DNA from 3 places in the Variovorax sp. LjRoot290 genome. Region 2 is predicted to be linked to each of the others. Evidence: predicted binding sites of a transcription regulator. Region 2 holds the regulator's gene; each other region holds the start of a gene.
The links. The regulator sigma-54, encoded in region 2, starts transcription at its own class of promoters, with help from an activator protein. The targets are predictions, from matches to a motif close to TGGCANGNAANCTGCTTT.
Positions count from the first base shown of each region.

Region 1 (3,978 bases), 3.3 Mb from region 2:
GCGGTACGCCGAAGTCGTAGGGCACGGCGCCCAGATCGACCGGCGCGCCGGCGAGCCCGCCTTCATAGCGCGCACGGAAGAGGGTGGAGGCGGGCAGCGGCGCGCGCGGCGCGGTGGGGTCGCGCTCCACCAGGTAGGGATAGTCGCCCTTGCTGACCCAGGGTTGCGAATCGAGCGGCAGGCGGTAGCCCATCGGCGAATCGCCGGGGACCAGGTACATGCGGTCGTCGCGCAGGAACCAGGGGCCGGTCTTCCAGCCCGGCCCGGCGAGCGCGGGCGCATCGGTGTCGGCGTTCGCGGCCTCGATCGGCAGCATGTAGCCGATCACCGCATCGAGCTTCTGCGTGAACACGCGGCGCAGGCGCACGCGTTCCAGCTCGTCGTCGAGCTTCGAATCGAAGGGGTCGACGTTCACCGGCAGCCGGCGCTCGCGCCAGAGGTAGTAGTAGACGTCTTCGTAGCCGGGCTGCACGAAGCGGTCGGTGAGGCCGAGCTTGTGCGCGAGCGCGCTGGTGAAGCGGCGCGCGTCTTCGCTCGTGTAGTGGGTGGGCGTGCGTTCGTCGGCGAAGAGCTCGGGCTTGTGCCACAGCGGCTGGCCGTCGGCGCGCCAGAAGATCGACAGCGCCCAGCGCGGCAGCTGTTCGCCCGGGTACCACTTGCCCTGGCCGAAATGAAGGAAGCCGCCCTGGCCGTATTCGGCGCGCAGCTTGTGCACGAGCTCGGTCGCGTAGCCGCGCTTGGTCGGGCCGAGCGCATCGGTGTTCCATTCGGGCGCGTCGCGGTCGCTGGTGGCGACGTAGGTCGGCTCGCCGCCCATCGTGAGGCGCACGTCGCCGGCATTCAGGCGCGCGTCGACTGCCTCGCCGAGCGCCAGCACCTCGGCCCATTGATCGTCGGTATAGGGCTTGGTCACGCGCGGCGATTCGTGGATGCGCGTGACCTTCATCTCGTGGGCGAATTCGACCTCGGCCTCGTCGACCGCGCCTTCGATCGGCGCCGCACTCGAAGGTGTGGGCGTGCAGGCCAGCGGGATGTGGCCTTCGCCGGCCATCAGGCCCGAGGTGGCGTCGAGCCCGATCCAGCCGGCGCCGGGCAGATAGACCTCGCACCAGGCGTGCAGGTCGGTGAAGTCGACCGTGGTGCCGCTGGGGCCGTCGAGCGCCTTCACGTCGGGCGTGAGCTGGATCAGGTAGCCCGAAACGAAGCGCGCCGCCAGGCCGCAATGGCGCAACAGCTGCACCAGCAGCCAGCCCGAATCGCGGCAGGAACCGGAGGCATTGGCCAGCGTCTGCTCGGGCGTCTGCACGCCGGGCTCCATGCGGATCAGGTAGCCGACGTCCTTCTGCACCTGCTGGTTGAGGCCGACGAGGAAGTCGATGGTGCGCTTCGTCTTGCGGTCGATCTTCTCGAGGTAGGCCGCGACCAGCGGCGTGGCAGGGTCGGCCACGAGGTAGGGCGCGAGTTCCTGCGCCTGCGATTCGGTGTACTTGAAAGGGAAGTTCTCGGCCTGCGGCTCGAGGAAGAAGTCGAAGGGGTTGTAGACCGCCATCTCGACCACGAGGTCGACCGTGACCTTGAACCCGCGCGTCTTCTCGGGGAACACCAGCCGCGCCTGGTAGTTCGCGAACGGGTCCTGCTGCCAGTTGATGAAGTGCTGCTCGGGCTCGACGCGCAACGAATACGAGATCACGTTGCTGCGGCAATGCGGCGCGGGGCGCAGGCGGATCACCTGCGGTCCCAATTGCACCGGGCGGTCGTACTTGTAGTGGGTGACGTGGTGGAGAGCGGCGTGGATGGACATTTTTTCTCGGAACGTCGAGGTTGCCTCGGAGTGAGACGCATACTAGCCCACACGGTTAGCAATTAGCGCGCCACAGAGAGCGTGTAAGGGAGCGATTGCAGCATGTCATCAGGGATCGTTGCGTGACGCCGGGCGGGGAGCCGCGCGGCCTGGCTTTCTTTGCCGCCATGGCCGGCTTGGTGCTGGGCGCTGCGCTGCAGTTGCAGCAGGCGGCGCTGTGGCATGGTGGTGTTTACGCCGGGGTGCTGTTGCCGCGGTCGCCGGCGGGCTGTTGCTGCGGGGATTGCGACGCTCGGCCCTGGCCATGCTGCTGCTCGGCGCGATGGCCGGCGCCGGCCTCGCGGGCTGGCGCGCGACCGCCTATACGGGTGATGCGCTGGCGCCCGCGCTCGAGGGGCGCGACCTGCAGGTGGTGGGCATCGTTTCGCAGATGCCGCAGCGCGGCGATGGCGCCGTGCGCTTTCTCTTCGACCTCGAATCGGCGCGCTGGGCCGGCGGTAACGACCGCGGCATGCCGCGCGTGCCCCCGCGAATGCCAGCGCCGGACCGCGAAACGCTACTGGCACCACGTTGTTCCCTAGAAGCACTGGCCCTGAACTTGCTAAGCTACGCCCAAGGAGATTGGTCGTCCCATGCACAAATTCGACGAGATGTACGAGCAGCTGCCCTACCATGGCGCAGCGGTCCGAAACCACTACAAGCGCTACGACCAATGGCTCGCGAAGCAGCCCGGCGAGGTGATGCGATCGCGGCGCGAGGAGGCGGAAATGATCTTCCGCCGGGTCGGCATCACCTTTGCCGTGTACGGAGCGAAGGACGAGGACGGTTCGGGCACCGAGCGCCTGATCCCCTTCGACCTGCTGCCGCGCATCATTCCCGCGCACGAGTGGGAAAGCATGGAGAAGGGGCTGGTGCAGCGCGTGACCGCGCTCAACCGCTTCATCCACGACGTCTACCACGGGCAGGAGATCGTCAAGGCCGGCGTGGTCCCCTCAGAGCAGATCTTCAACAACGCGCAGTACCGCCCCGAGATGGTGGGCGTGAAGGTGCCCAACGACATCTACTCGCACATCTCCGGCATCGACATCGTGCGCGCGCCGGACGCGGCCGGCAACGGCGAGTACTACGTGCTCGAAGACAACCTGCGGGTTCCCAGCGGCGTGAGCTACATGCTGGAGAACCGCAAGATGATGATGCGGCTCTTCCCCGAGCTGTTCAGCCAGAACCGCGTCGCGCCGGTGGCGCACTATCCCGACCTGCTGCTCGAAACCCTGCGCGCCTCCGCGCCGCCCGCGACCGCCGAGCCCACCGTGGTGGTGCTCACACCCGGCATGTACAACAGCGCCTACTTCGAGCATGCCTTCCTCGCGCAGCAGATGGGCGTGGAGCTGGTCGAAGGGCAGGACCTCTTCGTCAAGGACGACTTCGTCTACATGCGCACCACGCGCGGCCCGCGGCGCGTCGACGTGATCTACCGCCGCGTCGACGACGACTTCCTCGACCCCGAGGTGTTCCGCCCCACGTCGACGCTCGGTTGCGCCGGCCTCATGCGCGCCTACCGCGAGGGCAACGTCGTGATCTGCAATGCGGTCGGCACCGGCGTGGCGGACGACAAGTCGATCTACCCCTACGTGCCGAAGATGATCGAGTTCTACCTCGGCGAGAAGCCGATCCTCAAGAACGTGCCCACCTACATGTGCCGCAACAAGGAGGAACTCGACTACACACTGGCCAACATGAAGGACCTGGTGGTCAAGGAAGTGCACGGCGCCGGCGGCTACGGCATGCTGATCGGCCCGGCGGCGACGCATGCCGAGATCGAGGACTTCAAGAAAGCCGTGCTCGCCAAGCCCGACGGCTACATCGCGCAGCCCACCTTGAGCCTGTCGACCTCGCCCACCTTCGTGGAGGCCGGCATCGCGCCGCGCCACATCGACCTGCGCCCCTTCGTGCTCTCGGGCAAGGAAGTGCAGATGGTGCCCGGCGGCCTCACGCGCGTCGCGCTCAAGGAGGGCTCGCTGGTCGTCAATTCGTCGCAGGGCGGCGGCACCAAGGACACCTGGATTCTCGAAGGGGACCGCCGCACCAAGTCGCGCTCGGAATCGCAGTCGCAATCGCAATCGCAAACCCAAGTGGGTTGATCAGGGGAGCACCACAGCATGTTGTCACGCACTGCC
Region 1 is NZ_CAXURW020000001.1:2,069,038-2,073,015, forward strand. It holds gene ACSQ9A_RS10500 (DUF2126 domain-containing protein) at 1-1,801, opposite strand, end outside; gene ACSQ9A_RS10505 (hypothetical protein) at 1,864-2,025, opposite strand; gene ACSQ9A_RS10510 (circularly permuted type 2 ATP-grasp protein) at 2,434-3,942, shown strand; gene ACSQ9A_RS10515 (alpha-E domain-containing protein) at 3,961-3,978, shown strand, end outside.
Region 1: the regulator sigma-54 is predicted to act here: its motif matches at 2,389-2,406, upstream of ACSQ9A_RS10510 (circularly permuted type 2 ATP-grasp protein).

Region 2 (3,978 bases):
AGGAGCCGCACGCGCACGCCGCGCTGGGCCGCGTCGCGCAGCGTGCGCAGCAGGTAGCGGCCGGTCTCGTCGTTGTCGATCTGGTAGTACTGGACGTCGAGCGTGCGCTCGGCGCGGCGCGCGAGCTCGAGCCGCGTGTTGAGCGCGAAGTCGCCGCTGGGCATGAGCCGGAAGCCGCTGAGGTCCGCATCCGGCTGCGAGGCCTTGGCGATGCGGCCCAGCACGGTGCCGGTGGACAAGGGCATCGCCTTGGACGGCGTGCGCTCGAATTCGGCCGGCAGCATCGCGCAGCCGCTGGCGAGAAGAAGCACCGCCATCAAGGCCAGGCCGAGGCGAATCCAGCTTGGTAGCGGACTCGGACGGCGACTCATCGCTAGAGTGCCTTGCGCAGGTTCGCAGGCGCGATGCGCAGCGCCTCGCGGTACTTGGCCACCGTGCGGCGCGCGCACTCGATGCCCTGCTCCTTGAGCATCTCGGACACCTGGCTGTCGGACAGCGGCTTCCTCACGTCCTCGGCGCTCACGAACTGCTTGATCAGCGCGCGCACCGCGGTGCTGGAGGCGTTGCCGCCGGTTTCGGTGCCGAGCGCCGAGCCGAAGAAGTACTTGAGCTCGACGGTGCCGTAGGGCGTGGCCATGTACTTGGCGGTGGTCACGCGGCTGATGGTGGATTCGTGCAGGCCCAGCTCGTCGGCGATCTCGCGCAGCACCAGCGGCCGCATCGCGAGCTCGCCGTGCACGAAGTAGCTCTTCTGCCGCTCGACGATCGCGTTGGAGACCCTGAGGATGGTGTCGAAGCGTTGCTGGATGTTCTTGATGAACCAGCGCGCTTCCTGCAGCCGCTGCGACAGCGCCTGGCTGCCCTCGCCCTTGTGCTGCTTGAGCGCGCCGGCATAGATGTCGTGCACGCGCAGCCGCGGCATGACCTCGGGATTGAGCATGACGCGGAACTTCGCGTTGGTGCCGTGGCCGATGCGCGTGACGATCACGTCGGGCACGACGATGTTGCGCTCGACGTCGACGAAGCGGCGCCCCGGCTTGGGCTCGAGCCTGGCGATCAGCTGCAGTGCGGCGCGCACCTCGTCTTCGTTGCTGCGCGTGAGCGTGGCCAGGCGCTTGAAGTCGCGCCGCGCGAGCAGCTCCATCGGCTGCTTGCAGATCGCGATGGCGGTCTTGCGCACCTGGGCCTCCTCCTCGCTCTCCTTGGCGCTCGCCAGCTGGCGCAGCTGGATGGTCAGGCATTCGCCGAGGCTGCGGGCGCCGACGCCGGCCGGCTCCAAACTCTGCAGCAGGCCCAGCGCGACCTGGAAGTGATGCACCAGTTCGTCGAACTGGTCGTTGTCGTCGCCCGCGAGGCCCGAGGCCAGCGCCGGCAGCGAATCCTCGAGGTAGCCGTCGTCGTTGAGCGATTCGATCAGGAAGCGCAGCGCGGCGCAGTCGTTCTCGTTCAGGCGCAGCGACAGCGCCTGCCGGTGCAAGAAGGACTGCAGCGATTCCTGGCTGCGCGCGAGCTCGGTCGCATCGGTGCGCTCGTCGTCGCCGAGGTTGTTGGCGCGCGCGGGCGCATCGCCGCCCCACTCGCTGTCGTCGGGCGCGAGGTCGACCGTACCGTCGCCCTCCCAGTCGGGTTCGCTGTCGGCGGGCGCAGCCGCTTCGGCATCGCCGTTGGCGGCGACCGCCACCTCGGCCGGCGCCGCGGCCGAGCCGGGGACGAAGTCAGCCTCGCCCTCGGCCTGGCGGTCTTCGTCGCGCACCGGCGCATCGGCCGCCTCGAGACCGAACTCCTCGCGCGGCGCCTCTTCGGCCGTGCGTTCGAGGAACGGGTTCTCGTCGAGCATCTGCTCCACTTCCTGGCTCAATTCGAGCGTGGAGAGCTGCAGCAGCCGGATCGACTGCTGCAGCTGCGGCGTGAGCGCCAGGTGCTGGGAAACGCGCAGCGAGAGCCCTTGCTTCATCGAAGTACGGTCCCCTACATCCGGAAATGCTCGCCCAGGTACACGCGTCGTACCTCGGCGTTGTCGACGATCTCCGAAGGCGTGCCTTGTGCCAGCACATGCCCGTCGCTGATGATGAAGGCGTGATCGCAGATGCCCAGCGTCTCGCGCACGTTGTGGTCGGTGATGAGCACGCCGATGCCGCGTTCCTTCAGGAAACTGATGATCCGCTGGATCTCGATCACCGCGATCGGGTCGATGCCGGCGAAGGGCTCGTCCAGCAGGATGAAGCGCGGCTGCGTGGCCAGCGCCCGCGCGATCTCGACGCGGCGGCGCTCGCCACCCGACAGCGCCAGCGCCGGCGAATCGCGCAGATGGTCGACGCGCAGGTCGTGCAGCAGTTCGCCGAGGCGCTCCTCAATGCGCTGCTTCGACAGCGGCACCGGCCGGCCCGCGTCGTCGGGTTCGCGCTGCAGCTCGAGCACGGCGCGCACGTTCTCCTCGACCGTGAGCTTGCGGAAGATCGACGCTTCCTGCGGCAGGTAGCTCAAGCCCATGCGGGCGCGGCGGTGGATCGGCATGTGCGCGATCGGTTCGCCGTCGATGCTGATCTCGCCCGCATCCGCCCGAACCAGCCCGACGATCATGTAGAAGGAGGTGGTCTTGCCCGCGCCGTTGGGCCCCAGCAGGCCGACCACCTCGCCCTTTTGCACGCCGAGCGAGACGTCCTTGACGACCTTGCGGCTGCCGTAGCTCTTCTGCAGGCCGCGCGCCTCGAGGCGGCTGCCCAGGACTTCGTTGCCGCCGCTCACTTGCGCTGCTCTCCGCCGAGCGTGGTGGTCGAGCGCAGGCCCGTTCCGGACGCCGGCGCGGAGGCGGCCGGCGCCGCCGGCCTGGCGGACCCGGCAGCGGGCGCCGAGGCGGCCGCCTTGGGCGTGAGGATGGCCTTGACGCGGCCGCCGGGCTGGGTCGCCACGCCCGCATTGGGCGGCAGCGGCGAGCCGTTGACGGTGAAGGTGTCGTTGCTCTGGTCGTAGACGATCAAGGGTCCGCTGCTTTCGTCGTTGGGTGTCGCGCCGACCAGGCGACGCATCACCGCACGGCGGATGAACTTCACGTTGTCGGCGCGGCTGTCGTACTCGATGACTTCCGACTCGCCCTCGATCCACTCGTCGGGGCCGGCGTCGCGCTTCTGCTTGAAATAGGCCAGCTTGCCGGGCGCGGCCGTGACGATGCCGTACTGGTAGCCCTCGGGATCCTGCCGCACGTCGATGCGGATGCCGCGGATGATGATGGTGCCCTTGGTCACCACCACGTTGCCGGTGAAGACGCTGGTCTGCTTGAGGTCGTCGTAGCGCATGGCGTCGGCCTCGATGTTCATCGGCTTGGTGCGGTCCGCCTTCTCGGCCTGCGCCGCCGACACGAGGCCGGCCACGCCCAAGGCGAATACGAAAGCGCGACAAAGGTGGCGAGAAACGGAGGAGGAATGTAACGATGTCATAAAAGGCACGAAACTTGCTGGGCGATTGTATGCGGCCTCATGGATCCGGTTTCCGCCGGCGGATGAAAAAGCCCGCCGAAGCGGGCTTCCTGCTGGTTGCCGCGACGAGCGGCGGGAGGCGCTTTTTTACGCGCTCTTGCGCGCTTCGCCGACCAGGAAGTCAGTGACCTGCAGCGCGCGGTCCATGCTGCGCGCGAGTTCGCCGTCCGTATACCACCTGCCCGCGATGCCCATCGCGGGCACGCCGGCCACTTGGTAAGCCTCCTGCAGCTGCTTGGCGCGCTGGATCTTGCTCGCCACGCTGAAGGACTTGAAGTTCTCGGTGAACTTGGCCTTGTCGAGGCCGTTGGCCGCGGCCCAGTCGATGATCTGCTGCTCGCCTGAGAGGTTCTGGCGCTGCTGGTGGATCGCGGCGAACACCTTGCGCTGGTATTCGTCGACCTTGCCCATCGCTTCCAGCGCGTAGTAGAGCCGCTGCTGCGGCTGGAAGCTGGGCTGGAAGGCGACCGGCACGCGCTTGAAAGACACGTGGGCGGGCAGCTTC
Region 2 is NZ_CAXURW020000001.1:5,328,345-5,332,322, forward strand. It holds gene ACSQ9A_RS26320 (phospholipase D family protein) at 1-371, opposite strand, end outside; gene ACSQ9A_RS26325 (RNA polymerase factor sigma-54) at 374-1,954, opposite strand; gene lptB (LPS export ABC transporter ATP-binding protein) at 1,969-2,745, opposite strand; gene lptA (lipopolysaccharide transport periplasmic protein LptA) at 2,742-3,434, opposite strand; gene ACSQ9A_RS26340 (thiol:disulfide interchange protein DsbA/DsbL) at 3,561-3,978, opposite strand, start outside.

Region 3 (3,978 bases), 4.3 Mb from region 2:
GTGGTCGGGTTGTTGAGCGTGGGGTTGCAGTACAGCGCCTTCGGTCGCAGCGTCTTGCAGGCATGCTCGAAGGACTCGCCCATCGGCCCCTCCTCGTCGAGCGGCAGGGCATGCAGCTGGATGCCGAGCTGGGTCGCGATCGCCTTCACGCCGGGGTAGGTCAGCGCTTCCACGCAGATCAGCTCGCCCGGTCGCGCGAGCTGCGAGAACAGCGCGGTGAGCACGCTGTGGATGCCGGGGCACACGAGGATCTGGTCCAGCCGGCAATCGGGAACGCGGGGCCGGATCCACTGCATGCCGGCTTCGCGGTCGCGCGCCGTGCCGCCGAAGTCCTGATAGCGCAGCAGTTCGTACATGCCGGCTTCGGCCATGACGCGGCCGGCGCTCTCGCTCATTCGTTCCAGCAGCGCCGCATCCTGCGGCTCGGGCGGCAGGTTCATCGTCATTTCGGCGCCGCCACCGCCGCGCAGTGGAAGGCTCGGGCTGCCGCCGCGGATGAAGGTGCCGGTGCCCGAGCGCGAATCGATCAGCCCGCGCTTGCGCGCCTCTGCATAGCCGCGTGCAACGGTCGTGTAGTTGAGATGCAGATCGGCCGCCAGGTCGCGCAGCGTGGGCAGCTTGTCGCGCGCGATCAGGCGGCCGGTGCGGATGTCGTCGGCGATCAGGTCGGCCAGCAGCAGGTAGGCCGGCTTGTTGCTGCTCTCCAGGCGCTTTTGCCATTGCTGGGTGGTCTTGCTCATGGGGTGGTTGATCGCATGGGTTGATTGCATGGGCGCAGCACATTCGACGCATGAAGCGTGCCGGGCTTCTCTGGCCCGGATGCATTGATCGCGTGCATGCAGGTCCATTGATCGGGTGCATTGATTGCATGGCGGGTGCCTCAATCGAGTGCAAAAGCGGCCACCTGAACCTCGTCCGGCGGCCCTTTGGCGGGCCTAGGAATTTTTTTGCCGGGCCCCAGGCCGCACCGCTTCTCGTTGATCGCGACTTGATCGCAAACAGGCCGCCGGCCAGTGGCACAGAGCGTGCGAAATCGAAGGGCGCGCAACCCACCGATCAACGTCTTTTCCTCTACCGGAGTACCTCATGCCCAAAGTCCTCAAACCCGCGAACGCCGCCGGCGAACACCTCGTCGACTACGAAGAAAAAGTCTTCGAAGACGTGAAGGCCGAAGCGGGCGAGAAAGCGCTCGTCACCTTCCACACGGTCGCCTTCGAAGGCTCGATCGGCTTCGTCAACCTGCTGCAGGCCACGCGCCTCAAGCGCAAGGGCTTCGAGACTTCCATCCTGCTGTACGGCCCCGGCGTCACGCTGGGCGTGCAGCGCGGCTTTCCGACGCTCGGCGACGAAGCTTTTCCGGGCCACCAGAACTTCAACAAGCAGATCACCAAGTTCATGGAAGAGGGCGGCAAGGTCTACGCCTGCCGCTTCGCGCTGCAGGCGCTGTACGGCCATGGCGAAGGCGCGCTGATCCCGGGCATCACGCCGATCAATCCGCTCGACGTGCTCGACATCATCCTGCTGCATCGCAAGGCCAACGCCTTTATTTTGGACACCTGGACGCTGTGAACCGGGGCGCTGCCATGTCGACACCACGCATCGTCCGGGCCGCTGCGATTCAGATCGCGCCCGATTTCGAGAACCCCGACGGCACAGTCAATAAGGTCCGCGAGGCCATCGACGAAGCCGCGGCCAAAGGCGCGCAGCTCGCGGTCTTCCCCGAGACCTTCGTGCCCTACTACCCGTACTTCTCCTTCGTGCAGCCGCCGGTACAGCAGGGCCCGGCCCATCTGCGGCTGATGGAGCGGGCGGTCGTGGTGCCGGGCCCGGTGACGGACGCGGTGGCCGAACGGGCCAGGGCGCGCGGCGTGGTCGTGGTGCTGGGCGTGAACGAGCGCGACCACGGCAGCCTCTACAACACGCAGCTCGTCTTCGACGCCGACGGCCGCCTTGCGCTCAAGCGCCGCAAGATCACGCCGACATACCACGAACGCATGATCTGGGGCCAGGGCGACGGCGCCGGGCTCAAGGTGGTCGACACGCGGGTCGGCCGCGTCGGCGCGCTGGCCTGCTGGGAGCACTACAACCCGCTGGCGCGCTACAGCCTGATGGCGCAGCACGAAGAGATCCACTGCGCGCAGTTCCCCGGCTCGCTGGTCGGGCCGATCTTCGCGGAGCAGATGGAGGTCACGATCCGCCATCACGCCCTGGAGTCGGGCTGCTTCGTGGTCAATGCCACGGGCTGGTTGGCCGACGAACAGATCCGCGCCGTCACGCCCGACGAAGGCCTGCAGAAGGCGCTGCGCGGCGGCTGCCACACGGCCATTGTCTCGCCCGAAGGCAAGCACCTGGCGCCGCCGCTCACCGAGGGCGAGGGCATGGTGATCGCCGATCTCGACATGGCCTTGATTGCCAAGCGCAAGCGAATGATGGATTCGGTCGGCCACTACGCGCGGCCCGAGCTCCTTAGCCTGGCGCTGAACGACCGCCCCGCCACGACCACGCAGCCCATGCACGGCACGCCCGCATCGGGCACTTCATTCAACGACACCGGGAGCACCCGCCATGACCACGAGCGAAACCCCATCGAGCCGGCAACTGATGACCGAGCTGCAGTCCTTCGGCTTGCGGCTGGCTGATCCGGGCGCCGGCGCGGCCAGCCGCCGCGGCGGCGCGGGGCCGTCGGACCACAAGGCCGTCACAGTCGACGGCCACACGATCATGGTGCCGGTCCACACCTCGAGCGCGTGGAACTCGCCGTTCACGGCGCAGGCGCCGGATGCGGAAGGCCGCAGCACCCTCACGCGCGGCAGCATCCCGATCGCGCGCATCAGCTTTCCGAAGCAGCCGCGCTTCTATGCCATGCAGACCTTCGACGGCGTGCCGTACTCGCACATCGCGACGCTGCACGGCTCGGACGTGCTGGCCACCACCGTGCTGCAGACCTGCATCCGCTACGAGAGCCGCAAGAAGAGCTGCAAGTTCTGTGCGATCGGCCAGTCGCTCGCGGCGGGTCGGACCATCGCGCGCAAGACGCCCGAACAGCTGGCCGAGGTCGCGCGCGCCGCGGTGCTGCTCGATGGCGTCAAGCACATGGTGCTGACCACCGGAACGCCGAACGCCACCGACCGCGGCGCGCAGATCCTCTGCGAGAGCGCCTTCGCGATCAAGGCGGCGGTGGACATTCCGATCCAGGGCCAGTGCGAGCCGCCCGACGACGACCAGTGGTTCCATCGCATGAAGGCCGCGGGCATCGACTCGCTGGGCATGCACCTCGAAGTGGTGACGCCCGAAGTGCGCGAGCGCGTGATGCCTGGCAAGGCCAGCGTGCCGGTCGCGCGCTACATGAGCGCCTTCGAGGCGGCGGTCGGCGTGTTCGGCCGGGGGCAGGTCAGCACCTACATCCTGGCCGGGCTGGGCGACACGCGCGAAGCGATCCTGGAGATCTGCGACCGCCTGCTGGTGCTCGGCGTCTATCCCTTCGTGGTGCCCTTCGTGCCGATCAGCGGGACGCCGCTGGAAGACCATCCTGCGCCCTCGCCGGAGTTCATGAAATCGATCCTGCAATCGCTCGGCCGCAGCTTGGGCGAAGCCAATCTCCGGTCCAGCGACATCAAGGCCGGCTGCGGCAAGTGCGGCGCCTGCTCGTCGCTGTCGGTCTACGAAAGCTGAACATGCCCTGCATCCTCGATGACGTCGTCGAACCGGCCTTGCAGTACGCGCCGGTCGAGTTCCTCGTGCGCGAGGCCGCGCAGGCCTGGGAGCGCGACGAGGCGCATGCCTTGCGCCGCGCCGTCTTCTGCATCGAGCAAGGCATCTTCGCCGGCGACGACCGCGATGCGATCGATGCGCAGGCCCAGCTGCTGGTGGCCATGTCCTGCCTCGGCGGCATGCCCGACCAGGTGGTGGGCACGGTGCGCATCCACGAAGCGGCGCCGGGCCTCTGGTGGGGCTCGCGGCTGGCGGTGCATCCCTCGT
Region 3 is NZ_CAXURW020000001.1:1,010,088-1,014,065, forward strand. It holds gene ACSQ9A_RS05105 (PLP-dependent aminotransferase family protein) at 1-740, opposite strand, end outside; gene ACSQ9A_RS05110 (MSMEG_0572/Sll0783 family nitrogen starvation response protein) at 1,087-1,569, shown strand; gene ACSQ9A_RS05115 (Nit6803 family nitrilase) at 1,584-2,639, shown strand; gene ACSQ9A_RS05120 (MSMEG_0568 family radical SAM protein) at 2,602-3,672, shown strand; gene ACSQ9A_RS05125 (MSMEG_0567/Sll0786 family nitrogen starvation N-acetyltransferase) at 3,675-3,978, shown strand, end outside.
Region 3: the regulator sigma-54 is predicted to act here: its motif matches at 1,015-1,032, upstream of ACSQ9A_RS05110 (MSMEG_0572/Sll0783 family nitrogen starvation response protein).